DNA from 2 places in the Streptomyces bikiniensis genome. Region 1 is predicted to be linked to the other one. Evidence: riboswitches for the same ligand, from Rfam matches in the RefSeq annotation. Region 1 holds a riboswitch; the other holds the start of a gene.

Region 1 (14,916 bases):
TACCGCCCATCGCCATGTCCGCACGCTCGACGACGTCATGACCCTGCTCGACGACCTGTTCCCGCCCGCCGCCGACCGCTGGTCGGTCGGGGGCTCCGAATGGTGGGACGGGTTCTACGCCGACCGGGACAGGCCGGTGCCGTTCTTCGTCGCGAAGCCGGACGAGAGCCTGGTGTCGTACGCCCGGCGGGGGCTGCTCCCGGGCCGCGGGAGCCGGGTCCTGGACCTCGGCTGCGGGCCCGGGCGGAACGCCCTGTACCTCGCCTCGCTCGGGTACGAGGTGGACGCCGTCGACCTGTCCCCCACCGCGATCCGGTGGGCGGAGGAGCGGGCCCGGGAGACGGGCGCGGAGGGCGTGCGGTTCGTGTGCGGCGACGCCTTCGCGCCGGGCGTCCTGGACGGGCCGTACGACCTCGTGCACGACTCGGGCTGCTTCCACCACCTGCCCCCGCACCGCCGCGTCGGCCACCTCGCACTCCTCGACCGGGTCCTGGCGCCCGGCGGCCTCTTCTCGGTGACCGCGTTCGCCGCCGGGAAGGGCGGCATGGGGTCCGAGCTGCCGGACGCCGACTTCTACCGCAACGGCCGGCTCGACGGCGGCCTCGCGTACACCGACGACTCGCTGCGCGCGATCTTCGCGGACCTGGCGGAGGTCGAGCTGCGGCGCATGCGCGACGAGCCCGCCGACTCGGCGTCCTTCGGCGAGCCCTTCCTGTGGGCGGGGCTCTTCCGGAAGGCGTAGACCGCCCCGGACAACGCCCGAGGGCGGCACCCCCTGGTGGGGGTGCCGCCCTCGTTCGCGTCCAGCGGTGAACCGCCGATCCCGGGATCCGGAGATCCCCGAGGATCAGAAGTCCATGTCACCGCCCGGCATGCCGCCGCCGGCCGGCGCGGCGGCCTTCTCCGGCTTGTCGGCGATGACGGCCTCGGTGGTGAGGAACAGCGCGGCGATCGACGCGGCGTTCTGCAGCGCGGAGCGCGTCACCTTCGCCGGGTCGATGATGCCCTCGGCGATGAGGTCGACGTACTCGTTGGTCGCGGCGTTCAGGCCGTGGCCGACGGGCAGGTTGCGGACCTTCTCCGCCACGACGCCGCCCTCGAGGCCGGCGTTGACGGCGATCTGCTTCAGCGGGGCCTCCAGGGCCAGCTTCACGATCGCGGCACCGGTGGCCTCGTCGCCGGCGAGGTCGGCCTCCAGCTTCTCGAAGACGTTCGACGCCTGGAGCAGGGCCACGCCACCACCGGCGACGATGCCCTCCTCGACGGCCGCCTTCGCGTTGCGGACGGCGTCCTCGATGCGGTGCTTGCGCTCCTTGAGCTCGACCTCGGTCGCGGCACCGGCCTTGATGACGGCCACGCCGCCGGCCAGCTTCGCCAGGCGCTCCTGGAGCTTCTCGCGGTCGTAGTCCGAGTCGCTGTTCTCGATCTCGGCGCGGATCTGGTTCACGCGACCGGCGACCTGGTCGCTGTCACCGGCACCGTCGACGATGGTGGTCTCGTCCTTGGTGATGACGACCTTGCGGGCGCGGCCGAGCAGGTCGAGGCCCGCGTTCTCCAGCTTGAGGCCGACCTCCTCGGAGATGACCGTGCCGCCGGTGAGGATGGCGATGTCGTTCAGCATGGCCTTGCGGCGGTCGCCGAAGCCCGGGGCCTTGACCGCGACGGACTTGAAGGTGCCGCGGATCTTGTTGACGACCAGGGTCGACAGGGCCTCGCCCTCGACGTCCTCGGCGATGATCAGCAGCGGCTTGCCCGACTGCATGACCTTCTCCAGGAGCGGGAGGAGGTCCTTCACGGAGGAGATCTTGGAGTTGACGATCAGGAGGTACGGGTCGTCGAGCGACGCCTCCATGCGCTCCATGTCGGTGGCGAAGTACGCCGAGATGTAGCCCTTGTCGAAGCGCATGCCCTCGGTGAGCTCCAGCTCCAGACCGAAGGTCTGGGACTCCTCGACGGTGATGACGCCTTCCTTGCCGACCTTGTCCATCGCCTCGGCGATGAGCTCGCCGATCTGGGTGTCGGCGGCGGAGATGGAGGCCGTGGAGGCGATCTGCTCCTTGGTCTCGACGTCCTTCGCCTGCTCGAGGAGGGCGCCGGAGACGGCCTCGACGGCCTTCTCGATGCCGCGCTTGAGGGCCATCGGGTTGGCACCGGCGGCGACGTTGCGGAGGCCCTCGCGGACGAGCGCCTGGGCGAGGACGGTGGCGGTGGTCGTGCCGTCGCCGGCGACGTCGTCCGTCTTCTTGGCGACTTCCTTGACCAGCTCGGCGCCGATCTTCTCGTACGGGTCCTCGAGCTCGATCTCCTTGGCGATGGAGACACCATCGTTGGTGATCGTGGGGGCACCCCACTTCTTCTCGAGGACGACGTTGCGGCCCTTGGGGCCGAGGGTGACCTTGACGGCGTCAGCGAGCTGGTTCATGCCGCGCTCGAGACCGCGCCGGGCCTCCTCGTCGAACGCGATGATCTTGGCCATGTGAAGTGGTCCTCCCGGACATGGGGTGGATAACGCTCCAGGACCGCGCCGACGCCCGCGACGGACGGCCTCCGCGGCTCCGCGTGGTTCCTTGCCCCACCCGGACGGCGGCCTCGTCTGCCCGATCCTCGTAGCACTCTCACCTTCCGAGTGCTAACGCCAATGATTAGCACTCGCCCTAGGAGAGTGCAAGCCGTTCCGGAGGAACGTCGACGAGGGGTGGCGGCCGGGCGGCGGGAGGGTGCAAGCGACTCTGGGGTTTCGGGCGGGAGCGCGAGGGGCCGGGGAGGAGCGGGAACGCGCGAGGGGCCCGCCCCCCGGGAAGTGCTCCCGGGGATGCGGGCCCCTCGACGGCGTGCGTCGGTGGCCGATCGCGCCGCGCTCAGACGGCGAGCTTGACCATGTCCGCCTGCGGACCCTTCTGGCCCTGCGAGATCTCGAACTCGACTCGCTGTCCCTCTTCGAGGCTGCGGTAGCCATCCATCTGGATCGCGCTGTAGTGGACGAAAACATCCGCACCACCGTCGACCGCGATGAAGCCGTAGCCCTTCTCCGCGTTGAACCACTTGACGGTGCCCTGAGCCATGCCTAACTCCCCTATTACTGGCCCTTGCGCGGGGCCGCACTTCACGAACCCCGGGTCAGACCCTGCGCCGGAACGCGTCGACCGCGGCTGAATGTATCTGCCCAACTGCCCTCTGCAACAGGCCATTCGGACGGGAATTCTGGGCAGCCCGGAAAGGAGGATTGGGGAGATTCCCCTGAATCACGGGGCAAGTCGGGCCCGGCAAAAGACGCAGAAGGTACACAACGCATACGCACTTTGGCTGCTTCTTGTCAGGTCGGGGCGCGTTCTCATATGCACCCGACATGAGCAGCGGAGGGGGCTTCCCCAACTCTACCGCGCTCAACCATGCAGAATTGCCCCTTCCGCTTATGGCCGCGGAAGGGGCAATTCAAGAAAGACGGGACAACGGGTACCGCTCGGGAAACCCGGCTCAGCAGCCGCCGGCGACCGCCGGGATGATCGAGACGCCCGAGCCGGCCGGGGTGGCCGTCTCCAGGCCCTGCTCGAAGCGCACGTCGTCGTCGTTCACGTACACGTTGACGAAGCGGCGCAGCTTGCCCTGGTCGTCCAGGACGCGGGCGGCGATGCCCGCGTGGTTCTTCTCCAGGTCCGCGATGACCTCGGCGAGGGTCGCGCCCTCGGCCTGGACCTCGGACTGCCCGCCGGTGTAGGTGCGGAGGATGGTGGGGATGCGGACGTTGACGGCCATGGCGTGCGTAACCTTTCGGGGTGCCGGAGAGCCGGGAGGACCGGAGAACCGGAAAGACTGGGGAGCCGGGTGCCGGAGGGCGTCAGCGGGCCAGACCGGCGTCGCGGAACGCGTCCAGGCTCGGGCGGATGGTGGCGGTCGCCTGAGAGGTGTCGGCCACCGCGTCCAGGGTCTTGAGCCCGTCGCCGGTGTTGAGGACGACGGTGGTGAGTTCCGGGTCGATGAGACCGTTCTCCACCAGCTTGCGCGTGACGCCGACGGTCACGCCGCCCGCGGTCTCGGCGAAGATGCCCTCGGTCCGTGCGAGCAGCTTGATCGCGTCCACGACCTGCGTGTCGTCCACGTCCTCCACGGCGCCGCCGGTGCGGCGGGCGATGTCGAGGACGTACGGGCCGTCGGCCGGGTTGCCGATGGCGAGCGACTTGGCGATCGTGTTCGGCTTCTGGGGCCGTACGACGTCGTGGCCGGCCTTGAAGGCGGCCGACACCGGGGAGCAGCCCTCGGCCTGGGCGCCGAAGATCTTGTACGGCTTGTCCTCGACCAGGCCCAGCTTGACGAGCTCCTGCAGACCCTTGTCGATCTTGGTGAGCTGGGAGCCGGAGGCGATCGGGATGACGAGCTGGTCGGGGATGACCCAGCCGAGCTGCTCGCAGATCTCGTACGCGAGCGTCTTGGAGCCCTCGCCGTAGTACGGGCGCAGGTTGACGTTCACGAAGCCCCAGCCCTCGCCGAGCGGGTCGCCGATGAGCTCCGAGCAGAAGCGGTTGACGTCGTCGTAGTTGCCCTCGATGGCGACGAGGTCGCCGCCGTAGACGCCGGCCATGACGACCTTGCCCTGCTCCAGGTCGTGCGGGATGAACACGCAGGAGCGGAAGCCGGCGCGGGCGGCGGCGGCGCCGACGGCGCCGGCCAGGTTGCCGGTGGAGGAGCAGGAGAGGGTGGTGAAGCCGAAGGCGCGGGCGGCCTCGATGGCCTGGGCGACGACGCGGTCCTTGAAGGAGTGGGTCGGGTTCCCGGAGTCGTCCTTGACGAAGAGCCTGCCGGGGGCGACGCCGATCTCGCGGGCGAGGTTGTCGGCCTTGACGAGCGGGGTCCAGCCGGGGTTCAGGTTCGGCTTGTCGGCGACGTCGGCCGGGACGGGCAGGAGGGGGGCGTAGCGCCAGATGCTGGCGGGGCCGGCCTCGATGCGCCTGCGCAGCTCCTCGGGGTCGCCGGCGGGCAGGTCGTACGCGACTTCGAGCGGTCCGAAACACAGCTCGCAGGCGAAGATCGGGCCGAGGGCGAAGACTTCACCGCATTCGCGACAGGAGAGCCCGGACGCGGGACCGAGGTCGACGGTGGTGGCGGGTGCGACGGTCTGTACAGCCATGGAGGCGAGGCCCTTTCTCCTCATCTTTCTCAATGGCGAATTTTTCGCCTTGAGACGGATTTGGCACCTTCCCTAGCCGGGGGCCTCGCTGGATCACGAGACGAACCGACTGGAGGGTTGCCGGGGCTTCAACGGGCCGTTTCCCTCTGCCCCTCTGGATGAGCGGTATTCGATTGTGGGGGCGTCGGGACTTTCGTTCCCGTGCTCCGACGCGGTTGCCACCCCGACGTGCGGGGGGTCGCCGCGTTGTTCAAGACTGTAACCGAAGGCCCGGGCGCTTGGACGGCCCGTCCGAACCGCGAGATGGAGATCACGTGCTGGAAGAGGTGGAGCGCTGGCTGTCCCGGCGGTCCTGGTCCGTGGCGGACCGGCCGCTGGAGCGGATCCTCGCCGCCAAACGTGCGACGACGGTCAGCGTGGTGCTGCCGGCGCTGAACGAGGAGGCGACCGTCGGGGACATCGTGGGCGTGATCCGCCGCGAGCTGATGTCGGAGGCGGTGCCGCTCGTGGACGAGCTGGTGGTGCTCGACTCGGGCTCCACGGACCGCACGGCGGAGGTCGCCGCGGCGGCCGGGGCGCGGGTGGTCGCGCGCGACGACGTACTTCCCCGGATACCGGCCGTGCCCGGCAAGGGCGAGGTCCTGTGGCGGTCACTGATGGTGACGAGCGGGGACGTGGTGTGCTTCGTGGACGCGGATCTGCGGGACTTCTCGGCGGACTTCGTGACGGGGATCGTGGGCCCGCTCCTGACCGACCCCGACGTGCACCTCGTGAAGGCGATGTACGACCGCCCGCTGGGCGACTCCCCAGGCCAGGGGGGCCGGGTGACGGAGCTGATGGCCCGCCCGGTCCTGAACCTGCACTGGCCGCAGCTGGCCGGCTTCGTGCAGCCGCTCGGCGGCGAGTACGCGGCCCGTCGCTCGCTCCTGGAGCGGCTGCCCTTCCCGGTCGGTTACGGAGTGGAGCTGGGGCTGCTCGTGGACGCGCTGCACACGGTGGGCCTGGACGGGCTCGCGCAGGTGGACGTGGGGGTGCGCAAGCACCGGCACCAGGACGGGCACGCGCTCGGCCGGATGGCGGCGACGATCTACCGGACGGCGCAGCTGAGGCTGTCGCGGGGGCATCTGGTGCGGCCGTGGCTGACCCAGTTCGAGCGGGGCGAGGAGGGCTTCGAGCCGCGGACGTACGCGGTGGACACGGAGGAGCGGCCGCCGATGGCGGAGGTCGCGGAGTACGCGCGCCGCCGCGTGGCGTAACGCACGCTTATGACCCGTTTTACATACATTCACTGTCCATGGGTTCCATGGACTTCGGACGACGGCGTACGGGCAGGGTGCTGGCGGCGGCGGGCCTGACGGCGGTCGCGTGGGCGCCCACGGCGGCGGGCGCGGCGCCGGTGCCGCCGCCCTCCGTCCCCCTCCACGCGCACGCGTCCCCGGCGCCGGGCGCACCGGGCGCACCGGGCGCACCGGGCGCACCGGGCGCACCGGGAAAGGCGACCACTCCGCCCCACCCCCGGGGCAATGAGGAACGCCTCTGGCTGCTCGGCGGCCTGGTGGCGGCCCTTGCGGCGACGGGCCTGGTGGCGAGGGCGGCCCTGCGGGCCCACTCCGCCCCCTGACCCCTCCCGGGCCCGGCCCCCGTGACCCTGGGTGGCCGGATCCCCCTCGTCTTGTATACGTACGTTTGAGCGTTTACGGGACGGGCTAGGTTCGCCACATGGCTTCTGTGCTCGTGGCATCCAACCGCGGTCCCGTCTCGTACGTGCTCGGCGAGGACGGCTCGCTCGACACCCGCAGGGGCGGCGGCGGCCTGGTCTCCGGCCTGAGCGCCGTCTCCTCGCAGGACAGCGTGTGGGTGTGCGCGGCCCTCGGCGAGGGCGACCGGGAGGCGGTCCGGCGCGGGGTCGGGGAGCCCGGCGTCCGGATGCTGGACATCGACCCGGACGTGTACGCGGACGCGTACAACGGCATCGCGAACTCGGTGCTGTGGTTCCTCCACCACCACCTGTACGACATCCCGCGCGAGCCCGTGTACGACGCGGAGTTCCGGCGCCGCTGGGAGTCGTACCGCGCGTACAACCGCGCCTTCGCGGAGGCGCTGGCCGGGGCGGCGGACGAGGGGGCGGCGGTCCTGGTGCAGGACTACCACCTGGCCCTGGTCCCCGGGCAGCTCAGGGAGCTCCGCCCGGACCTGCGGATCGCGCACTTCACCCACACGCCGTGGGCGTCCCCCGCGTACCTGCGGATGCTGCCGGACGACGTCCGCGAGGAGCTGCTGTGGGGGATGCTCGGCGCGGACGAGCTGGGCTTCCACACCTCGGCCTGGGCCGAGTCCTTCGCGGCCGGCGCGGACGTGGCGGGCACCGGGACGCGCGTGGCGGTGCACCCGCTCGGCGTCGACGCGGAGGAGCTGCGGGCGCTCGCGTACCGGCCGGCGGTGGACGAGCGGCTGGCGGAGCTGCGGGCCGAGGTCGGCGACCGGAAGACGATCGTCCGCGTGGACCGCACCGAGCTGTCGAAGAACATCCTGCGCGGCCTGCTGGCGTACCGGGAGCTCCTGACCGCCCGCCCGGAGTGGCGCGGCCGGGTGGTGCACCTGGCGTCGGCGTACCCCTCGCGCCAGGACCTGGAGGTCTACCGCTCGTACACGACCTCGGTGGCGGCCCTGGCGGAGGAGATCAACGCGGAGTTCGGCACGGAGGACTGGACGCCGGTGCTGGTCTCGGTGAAGGACGACTTCACCCGCTCCCTGGCGGCCTACCGCCTGGCGGACGTGGCCCTGGTGAACCCGGTCCGCGACGGCATGAACCTGGTGGCCAAGGAGATACCGGTGGTCTCGGAACAGGGCTGCGCGCTCGTCCTGTCCCGGGAGGCGGGCGCGTACGAGGAGCTGCGCGAGGACGCGCTCACGGTGAACCCCTTCGACGTCTCGGAGACCGCCGAGGCCCTCCACACGGCCCTCACGATGCCCCACCCCGAACGCGCCGACCGCACGAAACGCCTGGCCACGGCATCCACGGCCCTGCCGCCGCAGCGCTGGTTCCTGAACCAGCTGGAGGCGCTGAGGGGACCCGCGTAGGACCCGGAGGAGCCCACGTGCCCACGGGACTGCGCCACTACACGAACGCCCACGAGGTCACCGCTCCCCTGATCGCGGCGTACGCGAAGGTGCGCGAGCCCCTGCTGCACCTGCCGAACTACGCCGTGCCGACCTTCGCCGAACGCCTGGAGCGTCACGGCGGAGAGCCGGGATTCGAAGCGGTGCTCGCGTTCGACGCCGAGGGGCGGCCGGTGGGTTACGCGTACGGCAACACGGTGGAGAGCGGGGACCGCTGGTGGAAGAGGATGGGCGAGGTGGACCCCGCCTTCACCCGTGCACCGGCCTTGGCCCTGAAGGAGATCGGCGTGACGGTCCCCCACCGGGGAACCGGGCTGGCACGGCGCATCCACGACGCACTCCTCGCCGGCCGCAGCGAGGCGTACGTGTCGCTGATGGTCAACGCGTCGGCCGGTGACGGGAAGGTCCGGCGGGTCTACGAGGCCTGGGGGTACGAGGCGATCGGCACGAGCCGCCCGTCCCCGGAGTCGCCCGTACTCACCGCGATGATCCGACCGGTCAGGACCGCGGCCTGACGGGGGCCGGGCTCACGCGTCCCCGTCGTCCCCGCTGTCGCCACCGTCGATGACGGTCAGCCCGGCGCCCTTCCGCGTGTACGGGTCGGGGGCGTCGGCCGGAATGCTCTGGACGGCCCGGCCCTGAGCGGCCCCGTTGCCGTTGAAGACGAAGTCGGGGCGGATGCGCCAATCACGACCGTCGGGATAGATGAAGCCCGCCTCCGCAAGCTGCTTGAGGGACCTCGACACGGTCGGCTGCGACATGCCCACCTGCTCGGCGAACTTGGCCTGGGTCTCCACCCGGACAAGACCGTGGTCCTTGCGGTTTTGGAGAGCGCACATCTTGTGGAACAGCTTGTAGCACGCCCCGCTGAGATCCGCTTCGGCCAGGGCGTTGTGGGCCTCGTACCCCATCGTGGTGTACCCACCTCCCCGGAACCAGAGCCCGTGCGCGGCACTGACCGACGAGTGCACGGTGAGGTCCTGCACCTCGCCCGTGGTCCGGTTGACCGTCTCGATCCTGGTCACTCGTCGGGCCGCGCGCAAAGGGTACCTCCGTGGCTGGGTGAAATCATCCAGGGCTGGATAGCTTCTGCCGAACCCTTCGGCATCTTATTCATTTTCGCATTCTAATCCTCCACGAAGTCGGGCTTCTATTCATTTTCGCATAGTCAATCTACAGGGCCGCAACACGGCCCAGCTGTTTGCGCAGGTCAGCGGCTCACCCCGGCCGCTCCGTCTTAAGTAGGCAAGCGCGCCCGCCGTACGGGGAGCCCCTGCGGTACTCGCTCCGCTCCGTTCCTCGGGGGTGCCCCACCCTCGCCACGGGCTCGTGCAGGCCGCCGTGGGCCGAGGTCGTGGCATCAGGAGAAGCGTGGCCGGGGTCGGTGGGTGGTTGCCGTGCACACGTGGCGGGTGCTCTTTCGGCTCTCCCGCCACCTGGGCTGACTTTCGTCGGCCGAGGTCACGACGGGGTCTCACGGGACGGGGCCGGCCGGATTCGAACCGGCGTCCTCCTACATGCGGTGAAGGCGCGACGACCGCTGCGCTACGAGCCCCGTCCCGCCCGTGATCCTACGAGACGCCCGCGCCCCGTCGCCTCCGGATATGCGGGCCCGGTCAGTCCCCCCGTACCGCCTCCGCCAGCGTCGTCAGGAAGTCCACCACGCCCGCCGGGCCCGGGACCGAGAGGTCGGCGCGGTCGGAGAGTTCCGGGACCTCGCCGGAGTCGCTGCAGACCAGGAGGCCGGGGGTGCCGTCGGCACGGAGCTTCTCCACGGCGGCGAAGGCGGGCAGGTCGCCCAGGTCGTCGCCCGCGTACAGCACGGACCCGGCACCCGCCTCCCGTGCGTACGAGGCGAGCGCCACGCCCTTGTCCACGCCCGGGGGCCGCAGCTCCAGGACCATCCGGCCGGGCTCCAGGACGAGGCCGTGGCCGGTGGCCAGGTCGGTGAGGGGGCCCTTCAGCGCTTCGAAGGCGCCTTCCGGGTCGGCGGCCCTGCGGGTGTGGACCGCGACCGCGCGGCCCTTCTCCTCGATCCAGACGCCCCGCCACGCCCCGGCCCGGTCGAGGAAGCCGGGCAGCTCGGCACGGACGGCGGCCACGCCCGGGGGGACGGGGGCGGCCTGCACCGTGCCGGTGGTGGCGTCCCAGCGTTCGGCGCCGTAGTGGCCGAGGACGACCAGGCGCTCCAGACCGGGGACGCCGGCGAAGCCGCCGTGGCGGACGGCGACCCCGGCGGGCCGGCCGGTCACGACGGCGACGGAGGCGACCCGGGGAGCGAGGGCCGCGAGGGCGGCCACGGCGCCGGGGTGGGCGCGGGCCGATTCGGGGTCGGGCACGATGTCGGCGAGCGTGCCGTCGAAGTCGAGGGCGACGACGGCCTCCTGCGGCCGCGCGAGGAGCGCGGCCAGGCCGTCGCGGCCGGCGGACGTGGTCGGATGCGGAAGGCTGGTGACCATGCTTCCGACCCTACCCACGCGGGGCGTCCCCTACCTTCCGGATCTCCCGGCGCCCGCGCCCGCCCGCCTTCTTCCGGCCTTTCCGCCGCCGTCCGCCCGCCTCCCGCGCCCGCCTACCTCCTGCGCTGCCGCTCCTCGCGGACCCGGCGCAGGCGGTTGACCGTCACCGGGTCGTGGGCCAGGGCGCGCGGGTCGTCGAGGAGGGCGTTGAGGAGCTGGTAGTAGCGGGTCGGGGATAGGCCCAGGCCCTCGCGGACGGCCCGCTCCTTGGCGCCGGGCCCCGGCCAGGAGCGGCGCTCGACGGCGAGGAGGGCCCGCTCCTGCTCGGTGAGGGGGGCTGGGCCCCGGGCGGTCCCGGACTCGCCGTCCTCACCACGCGTCGCTTCCCGGTCCTCGCTCATACGACCAACTTATTACTCGGCAGCCTCCGCCGCCGTCGCCACGCGTCCGATCGAGCCCAGGACCTCGGCCGGGCGGCCGGTCGGGGTGACGGCCTTGCCGATGTTCTGCTTGACGTTCTCGCTGACCTTGGCCCACGAGGTCTTGCCGACCGGCGGGAGCTGCGCGTCGGGGAGGACCTTGAGGAAGACGCGCAGGTTGGCGTGCTCGGGGTCGGTCTCCATGCGGGTGGAGGCGCTGACGGTGACCGGCAGCAGGTCGTTGTCCCCGGCGAACTTCAGGACGTTCTCGTCGTTGAAGGCGAAGTTCAGGAAGTCGCCGATCTCCTTGCGGTGGCCGTTCTGCTTGAAGCCCATGATCCAGTCGGCGACGCCCATGGAGGTCTTGGAGGGGCCGTCGGCGCCGGGGAGCGGGACCTGCCCGACCTCGACGCCCTTCTTCGCGGCCTCCTTGAGGAGCGAGGGGTGGCCGTTGAGCATGCCGACCTCGCCGTTCGCGAAGGCGGTGAAGGCGGCCTTGCGGTTGAGCTTGCCGGGGGCGACGGGTCCGGTGAGGTCCTTGCCGACGAGGTTGGTCCGCAGCCACTCGAAGGTGCGCACGTTGGTCTCGGAGTCGACCGCGTAGTGGTCGCTGGCGTCGGTCCAGCCGCCCTCGCCCGCGAGCAGCCACATCATGGCCTCGGCCTGGGCCTCCTCGGGGCCGAGCGGCAGCGCGAAGGGGGTCCGGACGCCCTCCTTCTTGAGCTTCGCGGCGGCCGCGGCCAGCTCGTTCCAGGTGGTGGGCGGCGTGACGCCGGCCTTCTCGAAGAGGGCCTTGTTGTAGAAGAGGGGGCGCGTGGAGGCGACGAAGGGCAGGCCGTACTGGGTCTGCTTGTGCTCGCCCGCGGCGGCGAGCCGGGGGAGGAAGTTGGCCTGGACGGGTATGGAGAGGAGTTCGTCGGCGGAGTAGAGCTGGCCGGCGGCCGCGTAGTCGGCGTAGGCGCCGATCTGCGCGATGTCGGGGGCCTGGCCGGCCTCGACCATCTCGGCGACCTTGCGGTCGACGTCGTCCCAGGACTCGACCTGGACCTGGATCTTGATCCCGGGGTGCTTCGCCTCGAAGGCGGCGGCGAGGTCGGTCCAGTACTTCTTGGTGGAGTCGCCGCCGGTCAGGTCGTACTCGGCGGCGACCAGCTTCAGGGTCACGTCGCCGGAGTCGCCGCCCAGGGAACCGCAGCCGGAGACCGTCATGGTCAGGCCGAGGGCCGCGGCGGCCGCGGTCAGTCCAAGAAATCGTCGCCGCTCCACGGCTTCATCCACCTTTTGCTCGTCGTTGAGCTGCACTGAGCTGCACGTTTGCTCTCGTCAGGGCCGCAAGTCTGCCCCGCACCCGCCATAAGGTCTACACCACTCGGATATCACTTCCGCAACACCCTTTCCGAAATGCCGCGGATCGGACGCCCCGGGGAGGCGGGGGACGGGCCCGCGCTCCGGGAATCGAATTTGTATCCGCACGCAACAATCCTCGGCAGTGGACTAGACCTTTTGCCCCTCCGCGCGCCAGACTGTTCCACGTGAAACACGTCATCGCCCTGGATGTGGGCGGCACCGGCATGAAGGCCGCCCTCGTCGGGGCGGACGGCACCCTGCTCCACGAGGCCCGCCGCGCCACCGGGCGCGACCGGGGCCCCGAGGCCGTGGTCGAGACGATCCTCGGCTTCGCGGAGGACCTCCGCCTCCTCGGCCAGGAGCGGTACGGAGAGCCCGCCGCGGCCGCCGGAGTCGCCGTCCCCGGAATCGTCGACGCCGACAACGGCATCGCCGTCTACGCCGCCAACCTCGGCTGGCGCGACGTTCCCATGCGCGAACTCCTCAGCCGCCGCCTCGACGGCATCCCCGTCGCCCTCGGCCACGACGTGCGCACCGGCGGCCTCGCCGAGGGCCGCATCGGCGCGGGCAACGGCGCCGACCGCTTCCTCTTCGTGCCCCTCGGCACCGGCATCGCCGGCGCCATCGGCATCGGCGACCGCATCGAGGCCGGCGCCCACGGCTACGCCGGCGAGATCGGCCACATCGTCGTGCGCCCCGGCGGCACCGCCTGTGGCTGCGGCCAGCGCGGCTGCCTGGAGCGGTACGCCTCCGCCTCCGCCGTCTCCTTCGCCTGGGCCGAGGCCGGCGGCGACCCGGAGGCCGACGCCGCCGACTGCGCCAAGGCCGTCGACTCCGGCGACCCCATCGCCGTACGGGTCTGGCAGGACGCCGTCGACGCCCTCGCGGACGGCCTGGTCACCGCGCTCACCCTGCTGGACCCCCGCACGCTCATCATCGGTGGCGGTCTCGCCGAAGCCGGGGAAACCTTGTTCACACCACTTCGGGCCGCGGTGGAAGAGCGAGTCACGTTCCAGAAGCTGCCCGCCATCGTCCCGGCGGCCCTCGGGGACACCGCCGGTTGCCTGGGCGCGGGCCTCCTCGCCTGGGACCTGCTCGCCGCCCAGCGCCCCACCGACTCGGAGGTTTCCGCCTGATGGCAGATCACAAGGTTCTCACCGGCGCACACGTCGTGCTGCCGACCGGGATCGTCGAGAACGGACGCGTGATCGTCGACGGCGGCCTCATCGCCGGCAGCGCGCCGGAGGACGCCGAGCGCATCGACCTGACCGGCCACTGGCTCGTCCCCGGCTTCGTGGACACGCACAACCACGGCGGCGGCGGCGCGTCCTTCACCTCCGGCACCGCCGAGGAGGTCCTCCAGGGCGTCCGGACCCACCGCCTGCACGGCACCACCACCACCGTGGCCTCCCTCGTCACCGGCGAGATGGACTTCCTCACCGAACGGGCCGGGCTCCTCTCCGAGCTGGCCGAGCAGGGCGAGATCGCCGGCATCCACTTCGAGGGCCCGTTCATCTCCCCCTGCCGCAAGGGCGCCCACGACGAGACGCTGCTGCGCTACCCGGACCCGGCCGAGGTCCGCAAGCTGGTCGACGCCGCGCACGGGCACGCCAAGATGGTCACCCTCGCCACCGAGCTGCCCGGCGGCCTGGACTCCGTGCGCCTCCTCGCCGAACACGGCGTGATCGCCGCCATCGGCCACACCGACGCCACGTACGAGCAGACCGTCGCCGCCATCGACGCGGGCGCCACCGTCGCCACCCACCTCTACAACGCGATGCCCGCCCTCGGCCACCGCGCCCCCGGCCCGATCGCCGCCCTCCTGGAGGACGAGCGGATCACCGTCGAGCTCATCAACGACGGCACCCACCTGCACCCCGCCGCCCTGGAGCTGGCCTTCCACCACGCGGGCCCCGGGCGCGTCGCCCTCATCACCGACGCCATGGACGCCGCCGGCTTCGGCGACGGCCGCTACATGCTCGGCCCCCTGGAGGTCGAGGTGAAGGACAGCGTCGCCCGGCTCGTGGAGGGCGGCTCCATCGCCGGCTCCACCCTCACCCTGGACCGCGCCTTCAAGCGTTCCGTCACCGTCGACGGCCTGCCCGTCGAGTCGGTCGTCCAGGCCATCTCCGCCAACCCGGCCCGCCTCCTCGGCCTGTACGACCGGGTCGGCTCCCTGGAGCCCGGCAAGGACGCCGACATCGTCGTCCTCGACGCGGACTTCACCCTCAAGGGCGTCATGCGCAAGGGCGCCTGGGTCGTCGAACCGGCGCTCGCGGCGGCCGTCTGATCAGGAGTCATGCGGAAGGGCGGCGGGCCGGGGTCTGGGCCTGCCGCCTTTCCTTTGGCATGATCAGGGGCCGTCGGAACGTACGTTCCACGGGTCTTCACAGGGAGTACGGGGGGTGGACAGGTGATCGTGACGGTCACCCTCAACACGGCGCTGGAC
Region 2 (14,916 bases), on a different contig from region 1:
CCGATCTTCGTGCCGTCGTTCTGCTGGGTGTAGGTGACGCGGCTGAGCTTGGCGCCGGCCTTCCCGTAGGCCCACTGGGTCAGACCGGAGCAGTCGTACGCGTTGGGGCCCTCGGCGCCGGAGACGTACGGCTTGCCGATCTGGGTGGCGGCGGCGCTGAGCGCGGCGGCACCGAGGCCGCTCGCGGGCACTTCGTTGCCCAGGTCGACGCGCTCGCCGGCGGCGCGGCTGGCGCGCTGCTCCTTGGCCCGCTCCTCCTGCTCCAGCTTGGCCTTCTCGGCGGCCGTGAGGGTGTTGAGGAGCTTCTGGGCCTCGGCCAGCTTGCTCTGGTACTTCTGCTTCTTCTCGCCGAGGGACTTGCGGACGCCGTCGAGGTCGGCGAGCTTCGAGGTGGCCTCGGCCCGCTGCTGGGCGAGGGTGCGCTGCTTGGCCTGGATCTGGGTGAGGACGTCGGCCTGCTGGGCACTCAGCTGGTCGATCGCGGACGCCTTGTCGAGGTAGGTGTCCGGGTCGCCGGAGAGGAAGAGCTGGAGCGCCGGGTCGATGCCGCCGGAGCGGTACTGGGCGCTGGCCACCGAACCGATCTTGTCGCGCAGGGCGTTGAGCTCCTGCTGTCCGCGGGCCACCTTGTCCTGGAGCTCGCCGATCTCCTTCTGCAGCTCGCCCCGGCGCTCGTCGGCCTGGTTGTACTGCTCCGTGGCCTCCTCGGCCTCGTGGTGCAGTGCGTCGACCTTCGACTTGACCTCGTCGATCTTGGGCTTGGCGGGGGCCGCCTGGGCGCCGGACTGGGCGGTCAGGGCGACGGCGGCGGCCGCGGTCACGGTGAGCACGGTCACACGGGCGCGGCTCGGCTGCTTGGGTCGACGGTGGGACGCCACGAAGGCGAGCTCCTTCTTCCTCGAGCCGCCCAACCGGTCAGGGGCAGGCGGTTCCTCCGCCGTCACCCCGGATGGGTGATCAACCGCGCGAAGGTTCGAGGCCTGACCCTAGTGACCGAGTTGTGATCATTCAAATCCCACCGGAGAAAATCTCGCTCACGCACCACATTATTTACCTACATCACACGGGTAGTGAGGGGGGGTTGACGGTCCGCCATCCACAATCCGGGCATAAGGTCCAGGAGTTGCGAGGGGTTACGAGAGCCGCGAAAGCCGCTTCAGCAACAAGGCGGACGCGACCGGCCGCGCCCCGGCCTTCGCGACCCCGTCGGCCACCTCGCGGTCCGTGGAGACCACCACGACCGGCCGCCCCGGCGGCTCCGCCCGGACCAGTTGCCGGATCAACTCGTCCGCCGTCACACCGGGCTTGGAGAACAGCACCCGCACCCCGCGCGGCGGCGCGAGGAGCACCGGGGCCGCCAGCTCCGCCCCGTCGAAGACGCAGGTGACCTCGGCGCCCGAGCGGGCCGCGAGGGCCGAGAGCCCGCCGAGCAGCCGCAGCCGCTGCTTCTCCAGGGGCATCGTCGGATAGCCGGTCTTGGTGACGTTGTAGCCGTCGACGACCAGGTGCGTCTGCGGCAGCGACAGGAGCTGGTCGAGCAGGGCCGGGTCGGTCTCGGAGAGCGCCCGGGTCGCGATGTCCTTCGGGGACATCCGCCCCGGCTCCACCGCGTCCACGGTGTCCGCCGGGTGCGTCGAGACGGGCGGCAGCGCCAGCTCGCGGCGCAGCCCCTGGGCCGCGTCCAGGACCGTGTCGAGCAGCAGCCGCAGCCGCATGTCCTCCACCGAGCGCCCCTCCCGGGCGCTCCTGCGACTGGCCTCCAGGGCCGCCTCGACCTCGCCGAGCCGGGCCTTGAGCCGCCGGCCCTCGCTCTCGGCGGCCGACACCTGGGCCGCCGCCTCCGCCCGTACGGCCTCGATCTCGCCCCGGGCCTTGCGCAGCGCGGCCTCGCCCCGCTTCACGTCGCTCTGCGCGCTGCGCAGCTTGCGGTGGAGGGACTCGGCCTCCCTGCGGGCCGCGTCGAGGTCGTGCCGCAGCTGCTCGGTCTCGCCCCGGGAGCGGTCCCGGGCGGCGGCCAGTTCCTCGCGCAGCCGCTCCAGTTCGCGCCGCCCGGCCTCGTCGGCCCGCTCGGCGTCGGCCCGCAGGGCCTCCTCGCCGGCGGCGGCGACCAGCTTGACCCAGCCGGGCGGGCGCAGCACGTAGGCGGCCGCCGCCACGTCGACGGGGTCGGCGGCCGCGGGCGGGTTGCCGCCCTCGACGGCTCCGGCCAGCTCGGGCCGGCCCTGCTTGAACCGCTCGCCGATCCGCTGCCGGAAGAGCGGGTCGGTCTCCAGGGCGGCGGCCATCGCGGTGCCGGCGAACTTGGCCCGCCGGCTCGCGGTGAACCGGGCGTACTGCCGCAGGGGCGCGGGCAGCTCCGCGACGGTCAGCCCGCCGAAGGCGTCGGCGACCAGCGCGACGACCCGCCGCCGTACGGCTTCCGGCAGTGGGTGGTCGAGCGTCTCGGCAGCGTCACCTGCCGCGCCGGCCGGCTCTCCACCGTGCGCGGGCTGCTCCACGATCCGTCACCCCTATGTCGTCCGCGCCGTCCCTCAGGAGGCGGCGCCCGGCCTGTCCACCAGTTCGATCCGGTCCACCGCGTTGCACCAGCGGCAGCGGACCGACTCGATGGTCTCACTGACCACCTGCCGCTCCTCGACCGTCGGCTCCCCGGCGAGGTCCAGATGGACGTACTCGACGACCTTGGACGAACGGGTCACGTCGAAGCGGGTGAGGTTGCCGCAGAGCGTGCAGCGCCAGCGGGTCTCGGCGGTCGGCAGGGGAACCGTCGTCATCGAGCCGTCCTTCTTCCTGTTGCGTGGTACTCAGGTGCGGGAGCCGCGGTGCGCCGTCGAACTGCGGTCGTACTGTCCGCAACCCTACGGCCTCACGGCCGGGCGGGGGCACGGCGAGGCACTCTGTCCACTTCGCCACCGGTACGCCATGATCTGGCCATGATCGATTGGCGAAGCGCGGTCACCGGCACCTGGCGGGGCGTCCGCGGCGGGCCCGCGGTGACGTACGGGCTGATCGCCGCCTGCTGCCTCCTCTTCCTGTTCAGCCCGGTCTCCGGACTGAACCCGGCGCACGGCACGGGGGACGCGCTCCTGGCGGCCCAGGGCTCGTACTTCCGCCGCTGGGGGGTCGTCCCCGCCGAGCTGATGAGCGGCGAGCCGCGCGCCCTGCTCACCCCGTTCACCGCGCTCTTCGTCCACGGGAGCTGGCTCCACCTCCTGGGGAACATGCTCTTCCTGTACGTCTTCGGCGCGATGGCCGAGGAGCGCATGGGCCGGGTGGCGTACGCCCTCTTCTACCTGGGCACCGGCTACCTCGCCCTCGCCGGGTACGCGGCGGCGCACGCCCACAGCGAGCAGACCCTCGTCGGGGCGTCGGGGGCGATCTCCGGGGTGCTCGGGGCCTTCCTCTTCCTCTTCCCCCGCTCCCGGGTCACCAGCCTCTTCCCCTTCCTCTTCTTCCTGCCGCTGCGCTTCCCCGCCTGGATCGTGCTGGTCTTCTGGTTCACGCTCCAGTGGATGGCCGCGCGGGCGGCGGGCGCGGGGCCCGGCGTCGCCTATCTGGCCCACGTGGTGGGCTTCGCGATCGGCTTCCTCTACGCCTGGGTGCGCTACCGGGGTGGGGATAGAGTGAAGGCCCCAGCCGCGGCGACCGAGGGAGAAAGCCAGCCGTGATCACCGCGATCGTGCTCATCAAGACCAGCGTGGACCGCATCCCCGAGATCGCCGAGTCGATCGCGGCACTCGACAGCGTCAGCGAGGTCTTCTCGGTGACCGGCACGTACGACCTGATCGCGATGGTCCGGGTGCCGCGCCACGACGACCTCGCGGACGTGATCCCCGGCAGCATCAGCAAGATCCCGGGCGTCGAGGCCACGGACACGCACGTCGCGTTCCGCACGTACTCGCAGCACGACCTGGAGGCGGCCTTCGCCATCGGTCTGGAGTCCTGAGGCTCCGCAGACGCGCACAGGGTGGAGGGGCTTCCCGGTCGGGAGGCCCCTTCACCCGTACGAGTGACCGGTCAGCCGCGGTCGGGGACGCAGCGGCCGTCCTCGGTGCGGTACTTCCACCGGGCGCCGTCCCGGACGAGCTCCTTCACGGCGCGGACGAACCGCTCCACGTGCTCGTCGGGCGTACCGGCGCCGAAGCTCACCCGGATGGCGTTGAGCGACCGCTCGCCGGGCGCGGCCTCGGGGGCGCCGCACTCGCCCGGGTCCCGCGGGTCGCTGCCGAGCAGGGTGCGGACCAGCGGGTGGGCGCAGAAGAGGCCGTCGCGGACGCCGATGCCGTACTCGGCGGAGAGCGCGGCGGCGAAGTGGGAGCTGTTCCAGCCCTCCACGACGAAGGAGATGACGCCGACGCGCGGCGCGTCGTCGCCGAAGAGCGAGAGGACCCGGACCTCGGGGACCTCGGCCAGGCCCGCGCGGACGGTGTCGATCAGGTGCTGCTCGCGGGCGACGAGGGCGTCGAAGCCGGCCTCGGTGAGGGCCTTGCAGGCGGAGGCGATCGAGTAGACCCCGATGACGTTCGGGGAACCGGCCTCGTGCCGGGCCGCGGTGGTGTGCCACTCCACGTCCACACCACCGTCGGCCCGACGCGCCACCTTGCGGGAGGCGCCGCCGCCCGCGAGGTAGGGCTGGGAATCCTGGAGCCAGTCGGCGCGCCCGGCGAGGACGCCGGAGCCGAAGGGCGCGTACAGCTTGTGCCCGGAGAAGGCGACCCAGTCCACGTCGAGTTCGGTCACGGAGACCGGGTGGTGGGGCGCGAGCTGGGCGGCGTCGAGCACGATCCGGGCGCCGTGGGCGTGCGCGGCGGCGGCCAGCTCCTTGACCGGCCACAGCTCGCCGGTGACGTTGGAGGCGCCGGTGACGCAGACCAGGGCGGGTCCGTGGGGGTCGCGGTCGGCCAGCGCCCGCTCCAGGATCTCCACGGCCCGGGCCGGGGTCCGGGGCGCGTCGAGGTAGGTGACCCGGGCGTCCCGCCACGGCAGCAGGGAGGCGTGGTGCTCGGTCTCGAAGACGAAGACCTCGCAGCCGGCCGGGATCGCGGTGGCGAGGAGGTTGAGCGAGTCGGTGGTGGAGCGGGTGAAGACGACCTGGTCGCCGGGGCGGCAGTCGAGGAACTCGGCGACGGTGGCGCGGCTGTTCTCGAAGAGGTCGGTGGAGAGCTGGGAGAGGTACCCGGCGCCGCGGTGGACGCTGCCGTAGTACGGGGCGTACGCGGCGACGTCGTCCCAGACCCGCTGGAGGGCCGGGGCGCTGGCCGCGTAGTCGAGCGCCGCGTAGGTCACCTCGCCGCCGGTGACGAGCGGGACGGTCACGTCCCGGCCGAGGACGGGCAGCGGGGCGGCGCAGCAGGGGTCGGCGGACTCGGTGGCGACGGTCTCGGCGACGGTGGTCTCGACAGCGGCGGTGGCGACGGCGTCAGGGCGTGCGGACATGGCGGTATCTCCCGGCGGGCGGTGCGGAATGGCTTCGGTGATCCCGTACGCGGCCGGACACGGCGGGGTACGGGTGAGGCCTCGGACGGCACGGGGGTACGCGGAAGGGACCCCGGATCCGAGGGTGAAGAAGGGGCGGACTCGCCCTATCGCATTCGCTTGCTCACGGAAAAAGCTCCTCGAGAGACCAGGACCCCTGGTGTTCGAGGGGTCCGCGCTTGCCGTAGACCTCGCTGCCTACGGCCTGGTCATCACCCGGGGCACCCCGCCACGGACGGAGGGTTGCCGGACAGCAGGCCGGGGCCAGAACGCTGTCACTCGTGACCTGAAGAGCATCCTGCCACAGGAGCGCCGATGCGCAAGACCCCGGTCCGCATGCTGGACCGGGGTCGTACGGCGAAAGGCCGGAACACTACGCGTTGCTGACGGAGATCCAGCGCTCCAGGGCCCGGCGGGCGGCGCCGGAGTCGATCGCCTCGGCGGCCTTGGCGATGCCGGCGCGGATCTGCTCCACCAGGGTGCCGTCCCCCGGTGCGAGGGCCGTGAGGGCCGCCGCCGAGTTGAGCAGCACCGCGTCCCGCACCGGGCCGGTCTCCCCCGCGAGCAGCCGGCGGGCCACGTCGGCGTTGTACGAGGCGTCCGCGCCGCGCAGCGCCTCCACGGGCACCAGGTCGATGCCGACGTCCCGGGGATCGAAGGCCTCCTCCCGCACCGAGCCGTCCCGGACCACCCAGACCCGCGAGGTGGCCGTGGTGGTCAGCTCGTCGAGCCCGTCGTCGCCGCGGAAGACCAGGGCGGAGGAGCCGCGCTCGGCGAGCACCCCGGCCATGATCGGGGCCATCCGGGCGTCGGCGACGCCGGTCGCCTGGGCCCGGACGCGGGCCGGGTTGGTGAGCGGACCGAGGAAGTTGAAGGTGGTCCGGATGCCCAGCTCCTTGCGGGCCGCGGCGACGTGCCGCAGCGCCGGGTGGAACTTCACCGCGAAGCAGAAGGTGATGCCCGCCTCCTCGGCGACCTCGGCGACCCGGCGCGGGGTCAGCTCCAGGTTGACGCCGAGCTTCTCCAGGACGTCGGAGGCGCCGGAGGCGGAGGAGGCCGCCCGGTTGCCGTGCTTGACGACCTTGGCACCGGTGCCGGCGACCACGATCGCGGACATGGTGGAGACGTTGACGGTCTTGGCGCCGTCGCCGCCGGTGCCGACGATGTCGACGGACGGGCCGGGCACCTCGATCGTGTTGGCGTGCTCGTACATCGTCCGGACGAGTCCGGAGATCTCCTCGACGGTCTCGCCCTTGGCGCGGAGGGCGACCGCGAAGCCGGCGATCTGCGCGTCGGTGGCCTCGCCGCGCAGGATGCGGTCCATGGCCCAGGCGGTGTCCTCGGCGCTCTGGTCGCGGCCGGTCAGCAGACCGTCCAGGACGACGGGCCAGGAGCGGCCCGCCGTGGTAGGTCCTCCAGCGGGGGTCGCAGCGCTCATGGCAGCTCCTGGTCATCATGGCGTGACGGATACGGCCCCACCCTATCGACCCCCGGGGACGGCAAAGAGCCCCGTCCATCGGATGGACGGGGCTCTCGCCGTGGCGGACTTCAGGTGTTCAGGCGATCAGTGGTGGCCGTGGCCGCTCTGGATCTCCTTGTACTCCTCGACGGTGGGCTTGGCGATCTGGTTGTCCTCGCCGTAGTAGCCCTTGTTGAGCTTGACCCGCAGCTTCTCCATGCGGCCGATCTTCCGCTCGACGCCGTTCTCGTCGACGGCCGGCGGCAGCTCGGCGGGCGCGTACTGCTCGTGCGCCGTGAGGCGGTGCAGCTCGCCCTGGCTGAGCGGCTCGTGGACCTCGACGAACTCACCGTGCGGCAGGCGCTTGATGATGCCCGACTCGCGGCCGTGCAGCACCTTGTCCTTGTCCCGGCGCTGGAGGCCGAGGCAGATCCGCTTGGTGACGATGAACGCGATGACCGGACCGGCGAAGAAGAAGATCCGCACGAACCAGGTGATCGAGTTGATCGACAGGTGGAAGTGGGTCGCCCAGAGGTCGTTTCCACCACCCACGAGCATGATCATGTACGCGGTGATCCAGGCGACGCCGAAGGCGGTGCGCGTCGGAGCGTTGCGCGGGCGCTGCGCGATGTGGTGCTCGCGCTTGTCGCCGGTGATCCAGGACTCGATGAACGGGTAGACCGCGATCGCGCCGAGCACCGCCGGGAAGATCACCAGCGGGATGAACACGCCCAGGACCAGCGTGTGGCCCCAGAGGTTGATCTCCCAGCCGGGCATGACACGGATCAGACCCTCGGCGAAGCCCATGTACCAGTCGGGCTGGGCGCCGGTGGACACCTGGTCCGGGCGGTACGGGCCGAGCGCCCAGATCGGGTTGATCGAGGCGATCGCCGCGATGATCGCGATGACGCCGAAGACCAGGAAGAAGAAGCCTCCGGCCTTCGCCATGTACACCGGGAGCAGCGGCATGCCGACGACGTTCTTGTTCGTGCGGCCGGGGCCCTCGAAGTGCGTGTGCTTGTGGACGAACACCAGGATGAGGTGGGCGACCATCAGGCCCAGCATGATGCCGGGCAGCAGCAGCACGTGCGCCGAGTAGAACCGGGCGACGAAGTCGCCGCCGGGGAACTCCCCGCCGAACAGGAACATCGAGAGGTACGTGCCGACGACCGGCACGGACAGGATCGCGCCCTGCATGAAGCGGACACCGGTGCCGGAGAGCAGGTCGTCCGGGAGCGAGTAACCGGTGAAGCCGGTGAACATGCCCAGGAAGAACAGCAGGAAGCCGAACAGCCAGTTGATCTCACGCGGCTTGCGGAACGCGCCCGTGAAGAACACGCGCATCATGTGCACGAACATGCCGGCGAGGAAGATCAGCGCCGCCCAGTGGTGGATCTGCCGGATGAGCAGACCGCCGCGCACCTCGAACGAGATGTGCATGGTCGAGTTGAACGCCTCGGACATCAGCTGTCCCTGGAGCGGGACGTACGGCCCGGCGTACTCCACCTCGTTCATCGACGGGTGGAAGAACAGCGTCAGGTAGACGCCCGTCAGGATGATGATGATGAAGCTGTAGAGGCAGATCTCGCCCAGCATGAAGGACCAGTGGTCCGGGAAGATCTTCCGCATGTTGGCCTTGGCCAGCGTGTAGATCCCCAGGCGGCCGTCGGCCCAGTCGGCGACCCGCTCACCGGCGGGCGCCTTCTTCTTCGTATCGGTCACGGTGCTCATCCGCGCTCCCAGAAGGCAGGACCGACGGGCTCGTCGAAGTCGCCGAGCGCCTCCAGGAAGCCCTTCTCGTTCACGCCGATCCGCAGCTGCGGAAGGGCGTGACCGGCCGGGCCGAAGATGACGCGGGCGCCGTCGGAGAGGTCGAAGGTGGACTGGTGGCACGGGCAGAGGACGTGGTGCGTCTGCTGCTCGTACAGGGAGATCGGGCAGCCCACGTGGGTGCAGATCTTCGAGAAGGCGACGATGCCGTCGTGCGACCACTCCAGCTCGCGCTTGTCCTTGATGTCCTCCGGCTGGATCCGGACGATCATCAGGGCGGCCTTGGCGATCTCGGTCTGGAAGTGGTGGTCGTGCTCCGAGAGGCCCTCGGGCATCGCGAAGGTCAGCGAACCGACCGCGACGTCCTCGGGGCGCAGCGGCTCGTGCGTGTTCATGTTGATGAGCTGCTTGCCCTTGGCCCACAGGGTGGTCCGGAGCTTCTTCTCGGGCAGCGGGCCCATGTCGCGCAGCAGGACGATGCCGGAGAGCGGCACCAGCGACAGCGCGCCGAACATCGTGTTGCGGATGAGCTTGCGGCGGCCCATGCCGGACTCGGCGGCACCGGCCGCGAAGTCCGCCATGACCTTCGCCTTGACCTCGGGCGACGCCTCGATCGGGTGGCGCTCGTCGGCGACCTCGACGTCGGACATCAGGGTGCGGGCCCAGTGGACCGCGCCCGCGCCGATGAAGAAGAGGGCCGCGCCGAGGGTCAGACCCAGGGCGAAGTTGAGCGCGGACACCCGGCCGAAGGGCCAGATGTACACGATCTTGTCGACCGGGAAGATCACGTACGAGGCGATGAAGCCGACGGTGGCCAGCATCGACAGCGTGAACATGAAGGCGACCGCGCGCTCGGACCGACGGGCGGCCCGCTCGTCGATGTCCTGGATGCGGGGCTTGTGGGGCGGGAGGCCCGGGTCGGCGAACGGGTCGTCGGCGACCTTCACCGCGCCGTGCGCGGTGTCCTGCCCTGCCGGCAGGTTCTCTTCTGAAATCTCTTGGCTACTCATGACTTCTTGGCCTTAGCGGTGTGGGCCGCGACCCAGACGGCAACTGCGATCAGCGCACCCAGACCGAAGACCCAGGCGAACAGGCCCTCGCTGACGGGACCGAGACCACCGAGCGAGAGGCCGCCCGGGTTGTCGGCCTTCTCGCTGTTGACGGCCTGGACGTACGCGATGATGTCCTTCTTCTGCTGCTCCGGCATGGTCGTGTCCGGGAAGGAGGGCATGTTCTGCGGGCCGGTCTGCATGGCCTCGTAGAGGTGCTTCGGGCTCACGCCTTCGAGGCTCGGGGCGTACTTGCCGTGCGTCAGCGCGCCGCCCTCACCGGTGAAGTTGTGGCACTGGGCACAGTTGGTGCGGAACAGCTCGCCGCCCTTGGCGGCGTCGGCGCCCGCGGGGTCGTACTGCTTCTCGGTCGGCGTGATCGGACCGGCGCCGAGGGAGGCGATGTACGCCGCGAGCTGGTCGATCTCGGCCTGCGAGTAGATGTTCTTCTTCTTCGGGACCTGCGCGCCCGGCTGCTGGGCCGGCATGCGGCCGGTGCCGACCTGGAAGTCCACGGAGGCCGAACCGACGCCCACGAGGGACGGGCCGTCAGAGGTGCCCTGACCGCCGGTTCCGTGGCAGCTGGCGCAGCCGACGGAGTAGAGCTTCTTCCCCTCCTCGATGGCGAGGGACTGGGCGGTCTCGTCGGCCTTCGCCGTGCCCGCGGGCGCGAACGCGGCGTACAGCCCCCCCGTGGCCGCCAGCGCGAGAAGTAGGACGACGACCGCCGCCAGCGGATGGCGTCGTCGTGCGGAGAGCTTTTTCACGGATTACCCCGGTGTCAGGATCTTCTGCGTCGATGCTTGCTGGATGTCTCGGTCCGCCGTGCCGGCGGGACCGATCACTTGATCATGTAGATCGTGGCGAAGAGGCCGATCCAGACGACATCGACGAAGTGCCAGTAGTAGGACACGACGATGGCGGCGGTTGCCTGCTCGTGAGTGAACCTCTTGGCGGCGTACGTCCGGCCGAGGACCAGCAGGAAGGCGATGAGACCGCCCGTCACGTGCAGGCCGTGGAAGCCGGTGGTCAGGTAGAACACGGAGCCGTACGGGTCCGACGAGAGGGAGAGCCCCTCGTGCTTGACCAGCTCGGTGTACTCGAAGACCTGGCCGCCGATGAAGATCGCACCCATCACGAACGTGATGATGAACCACGTCCGGAGCTTCTTCACGTCGCCCCGCTCGGCGGCGAAGACGCCGAGCTGGCAGGTGAGGGAGGAGAGCACCAGGATCGTGGTGTTGGTCGCCGAGAACGGGAAGTTCAAGGCGTCTGCCTTTTCCGCCCAGAAGTCGGCACCCGTCACCGATCGCAGGGTGAAGTACATCGCGAAGAGGGCCGCGAAGAACATCAGCTCGGAGCTCAACCAGATGATGGTTCCGACGCTGGTGAGGTTCGGTCGATTGACCGACGGGTGTGCGTGCCCTGTTTCTACTGTCGTTACTGTCGCCACGACCGACATTATGTCGGTCGCTTATCCCGCCCTCACTCCGGGGGGTGCCGTTCGGAGTGTCAGGGGGGTGTGTCCAGCCCGAACGGCCCAGCGCGGAGCCCCCGGGACACCCTTCGAACAGGTGTTGAACGGCTGTTGACGGGCTGTGGACCGGAGTAGCATCCGCGGCATCGATCGACGACCTTCCCACGGACTTCCCCACGGAGGAACGATGCAGTCGAGTGCCACGGTCCTGGTCTACAGCGACGACGCGAACACCCGCGCGCAGGTGCGCCTGGCGGCCGGACGCAGGCCCGCGGCGGACGTTCCCCCGGTCGAGTTCGTGGAGTGCGCCACACTCCCCGCGGTCCTGAAGCGCCTGGACGAGGGCGGGATCGACGTCTGCGTCCTGGACGGCGAGGCCGTGCCGGCGGGCGGCATGGGGGTCTGCCGGCAGATCAAGGACGAGGTCTTCCGCTGCCCGCCGGTGCTGCTGCTCATCGGCCGCCCGCAGGACGCCTGGCTGGCCACCTGGAGCCGGGCGGACGCCGCGGTCACCCTTCCGGTGGAACCGGTCGAGTTCGCGGCGTCCCTGGCGTCCCTGCTGCGCTCCCGCCTCTCGATCGGCGCGTGAGCCGGCCGGGCCGGTCAGAGGGAGGGCCGCAGCCGGGCCTGCTCGGTGGAGACCACCGGTTCTCCGGCGGCCTCCACCAGGGCGCTGCCCTCGCGCCACTTCTCCCAGGACAGGTTCCAGTCCCCGAAGCCGTTGCCGAACCCCTCCATCGTGTCCCCCGAGCTGTTGACGGTCTTCACGATGTCGCCGGGGCGTACGGTCTCGAAGAACCAGGCCGCGTTCCCGGTCGACATGCCCACGCAGCCGTGGCTGACGTTCGCCAAGCCCTGCGAGCCGACCGACCAGGGCGCGGCGTGCACGTACTCGCCGCTCCAGGTCACCCGGGTGGCGTAGTACACGGGCAGGTCGTACGACTCGGCGCTGCCCTCCGCGATGCCGACGGTGGTGCCCCGCATCCGGACGTAGTACTCCTTGCCGAGCACCACCTTGACGCCGTTGCGAGTGTCGAAGCCGGGCTTGCCCGTGGTCACCGGAATGGTGTTGATCACTTCCCCGTTGCGCTTCACCGTCATGTGGTGCGTCCCGGCGTCCGCGATGGCCTCGATCCGGTCGCCGATGGTGAGCTTCAGCGGCTTGGACTCGCCGCCGTAGAGCTTGTCGCCGACCTTGAGGCCGTCCAGGTTGCCGCTGACGGTGACGGTCGCGCCGGCGGGCCAGTACTCCTTCGGGCGGAAGTGCAGCTTCTTGTCGTCCACCCAGTACCAGGAGCCCTCGACGGAGGGGGTGGAGCGGACCTTGAGGGCGCGTTCGACGATCGCGCGGGAGGCCCGGTCCTTGACGGGGAGGCTGAGCTCGGCGGTGATCGGCTGCCCTACCCCGTACGTGCCCGCCTCCGGCCCGAAGGCCGCGGTCAGGGCCCGCTTCGCCGGGGCCGTCTCGAACGTGAACGTACGGGCGCCGGGGGCGCCGTCCTTGTCCTCCGTGGCCACCCGGACCGTGTAGCGGGCCCCGGCCGCCAGGGTGGCCGTGGAGCGCCAGCGCCGTCCGTCCGCGGTGAGCTCGCCCGCGAGGTGGCGCCCGGAGGCGTCGACGGCGGTGACGTCGGTGATCCGGCCCTCGTCGCCCTTGGCGGTGATCTCCAGGGGCTTCTCGGGGTCCGCCTTGGCTCCGTCGGCCGGGGCGCTGACGGCGAGCTGGTCCGCCGCGTCGTACGCCTTCACCGTCAGGGGGTGGTCGTCCGGTCCGGAGCACGCGGCGGTGCCCGCGGTGACGGTCACGGCCAACAGGGTGCAGCCCAGAACAGTCCGAATGCGCGGCGTGTCGTTCATGACCTCACCGTAAGAACAACCCTCGGAGGGGGCGCGCCGAGTGCGGCAAACGAGGGGCCCGGCCACTTCGGTGACGAAGTGGCCGGGCCCCTCGGTGTGCTCCGGTGCGGAGCGGGGTGCGGCTACTGGTTCTGGTTCTCGCCGCGGTAGAACTCGAAGACCCAGCCGAACAGGCCGACGAGAATCAGCGGGGCGGAGAAGTACAGGATCCACCAGCCCATCGCGACGGCGAGGAAGGCGAGCGCGCCGCCGACCGCGAGCGAGAGCGGCTGCCAGCTGTGCGGGGCGAAGAAGCCCAGCTCGCCGGCCTCGTCCGCGACGTCGGCCTCCTTGTCGTCCTGCGCCATCGCGTCGACCCGCTTGGCCGTGAAGGCCAGGTAGTAGCCGATCATGATGGCCAGGCCGAAGGCCAGGAAGAGCGCCGTCGTGCCGACCGGCTCCTTGGACCAGACGCCGTACAGGATCGCCATGGCAAGGATGAAGACGCTCAGCCAGATGAACATCTTGCCCTGGATCTTCACTTGCCGGCCTCCTTGCTGCCCGTGAGGGCCTCGGCCTCGTGCGGCTTGTTCTCGAGCTGGTCGAGGGCGGCGATCTCAGGGTGGTGCAGGTCGAACGCCGGGGATTCCGAGCGGATGCGCGGCAGGGTGAGGAAGTTGTGCCGCGGCGGCGGGCAGGACGTCGCCCATTCGAGCGAACGGCCGTAGCCCCACGGGTCGTCGACCTCGATCTTCTTGCCGTACTTGGCGGTCTTCCAGACGTTGTAGAAGAACGGCAGGATCGACAGGCCGAGCAGGAAGGAGGAGATCGTCGAGATCGTGTTCAGGGCGGTGAAGCCGTCGGCGTCCAGGTAGTCCGCGTAACGGCGCGGCATGCCCTCGGCACCGAGCCAGTGCTGCACCAGGAAGGTGCCGTGGAAGCCGATGAACAGCGTCCAGAACGTCATCTTGCCGAGGCGCTCGTCCAGCATCTTGCCGGTGAACTTCGGCCACCAGAAGTGGAAGCCGGCGAACATCGCGAAGACGACGGTGCCGAAGACGACGTAGTGGAAGTGCGCCACGACGAAGTACGAGTCGGAGACGTGGAAGTCCATCGGGGGCGAGGCCAGGATGACACCGGTCAGACCACCGAAGGTGAAGGTGATCAGGAAGCCGATCGTCCAGAGCATCGGTGTCTCGAAGGACAGCGAGCCCTTCCACATCGTTCCGATCCAGTTGAAGAACTTCACGCCGGTCGGTACGGCGATGAGGAACGTCATGAAGGAGAAGAACGGGAGGAGCACGCCGCCGGTGACGTACATGTGGTGCGCCCACACGGTCACGGACAGACCGGCGATGGCGATCGTCGCGGCCACCAGGCCGATGTAGCCGAACATCGGCTTGCGGCTGAAGACCGGGATGATCTCGGAGACGATGCCGAAGAACGGCAGGGCGATGATGTACACCTCTGGGTGTCCGAAGAACCAGAAGAGGTGCTGCCAGAGCAGGGCGCCGCCGTTGGCCGCGTCGAAGACGTGGGCACCGAACTTCCGGTCCGCCTCCAGGGCGAACAGCGCGGCCGCCAGGACCGGGAAGGCGAGCAGGACCAGGACACCGGTCAGCAGCACGTTCCAGGTGAAGATCGGCATGCGGAACATCGTCATGCCCGGAGCGCGCATGCAGATGATCGTGGTGATGAAGTTGACCGAGCCGAGGATCGTGCCGAAGCCGGAGAAGGCCAGACCCATGATCCACATGTCGGCGCCGACGCCCGGCGAGCGGACGGCGTCCGACAGCGGGGAGTAGGCGAACCAGCCGAAGTCGGCCGCACCCTGCGGGGTGAGGAAGCCG

What was found. Region 1 has a riboswitch for S-adenosylmethionine ahead of thrC (threonine synthase). Riboswitches for the same ligand answer to the same signal wherever they lie in the genome.
Region 2: it holds a riboswitch for S-adenosylmethionine, as region 1 does, so the genes downstream of both, OO47_RS01680 (aminotransferase class V-fold PLP-dependent enzyme) here and thrC (threonine synthase) in region 1, are expected to answer to the same signal.

Annotation. Positions count from the first base shown of each region.
Region 1 covers NZ_JNXJ01000031.1:10,191-25,106, forward strand. The annotation lists gene OO47_RS23090 (class I SAM-dependent methyltransferase) at 1-742, shown strand, start outside; gene groL (chaperonin GroEL) at 848-2,476, opposite strand; gene OO47_RS23100 (cold-shock protein) at 2,859-3,062, opposite strand; gene OO47_RS23105 (MoaD/ThiS family protein) at 3,475-3,753, opposite strand; gene thrC (threonine synthase) at 3,836-5,146, opposite strand; SAM riboswitch class I at 5,140-5,287, opposite strand; gene OO47_RS23115 (glucosyl-3-phosphoglycerate synthase) at 5,437-6,378, shown strand; gene OO47_RS23120 (hypothetical protein) at 6,417-6,743, shown strand; gene OO47_RS23125 (alpha,alpha-trehalose-phosphate synthase (UDP-forming)) at 6,842-8,203, shown strand; gene OO47_RS23130 (hypothetical protein) at 8,221-8,757, shown strand; gene OO47_RS23135 (helix-turn-helix domain-containing protein) at 8,770-9,267, opposite strand; tRNA gene OO47_RS23140 (tRNA-Ala) at 9,725-9,798, opposite strand; gene otsB (trehalose-phosphatase) at 9,859-10,701, opposite strand; gene OO47_RS23150 (DUF3263 domain-containing protein) at 10,815-11,102, opposite strand; gene OO47_RS23155 (extracellular solute-binding protein) at 11,115-12,398, opposite strand; gene OO47_RS23160 (ROK family protein) at 12,653-13,603, shown strand; gene nagA (N-acetylglucosamine-6-phosphate deacetylase) at 13,603-14,757, shown strand; gene OO47_RS23170 (1-phosphofructokinase family hexose kinase) at 14,881-14,916, shown strand, end outside.
Region 2 covers NZ_JNXJ01000002.1:86,944-101,859, reverse strand. The annotation lists gene OO47_RS01705 (C40 family peptidase) at 1-878, opposite strand, end outside; gene OO47_RS01700 (NYN domain-containing protein) at 1,134-2,498, opposite strand; gene OO47_RS01695 (hypothetical protein) at 2,532-2,774, opposite strand; gene OO47_RS01690 (rhomboid family intramembrane serine protease) at 2,934-3,668, shown strand; gene OO47_RS01685 (Lrp/AsnC family transcriptional regulator) at 3,665-3,946, shown strand; gene OO47_RS01680 (aminotransferase class V-fold PLP-dependent enzyme) at 4,018-5,436, opposite strand; SAM riboswitch class IV at 5,646-5,762, opposite strand; gene trpD (anthranilate phosphoribosyltransferase) at 5,849-6,913, opposite strand; gene qcrB (cytochrome bc1 complex cytochrome b subunit) at 7,040-8,665, opposite strand; gene qcrA (cytochrome bc1 complex Rieske iron-sulfur subunit) at 8,662-9,714, opposite strand; gene qcrC (cytochrome bc1 complex diheme cytochrome c subunit) at 9,711-10,520, opposite strand; gene ctaE (aa3-type cytochrome oxidase subunit III) at 10,595-11,215, opposite strand; gene OO47_RS01650 (DNA-binding transcriptional response regulator) at 11,418-11,819, shown strand; gene OO47_RS01645 (L,D-transpeptidase) at 11,834-13,087, opposite strand; gene OO47_RS01640 (cytochrome c oxidase subunit 4) at 13,210-13,608, opposite strand; gene ctaD (aa3-type cytochrome oxidase subunit I) at 13,605-14,916, opposite strand, start outside.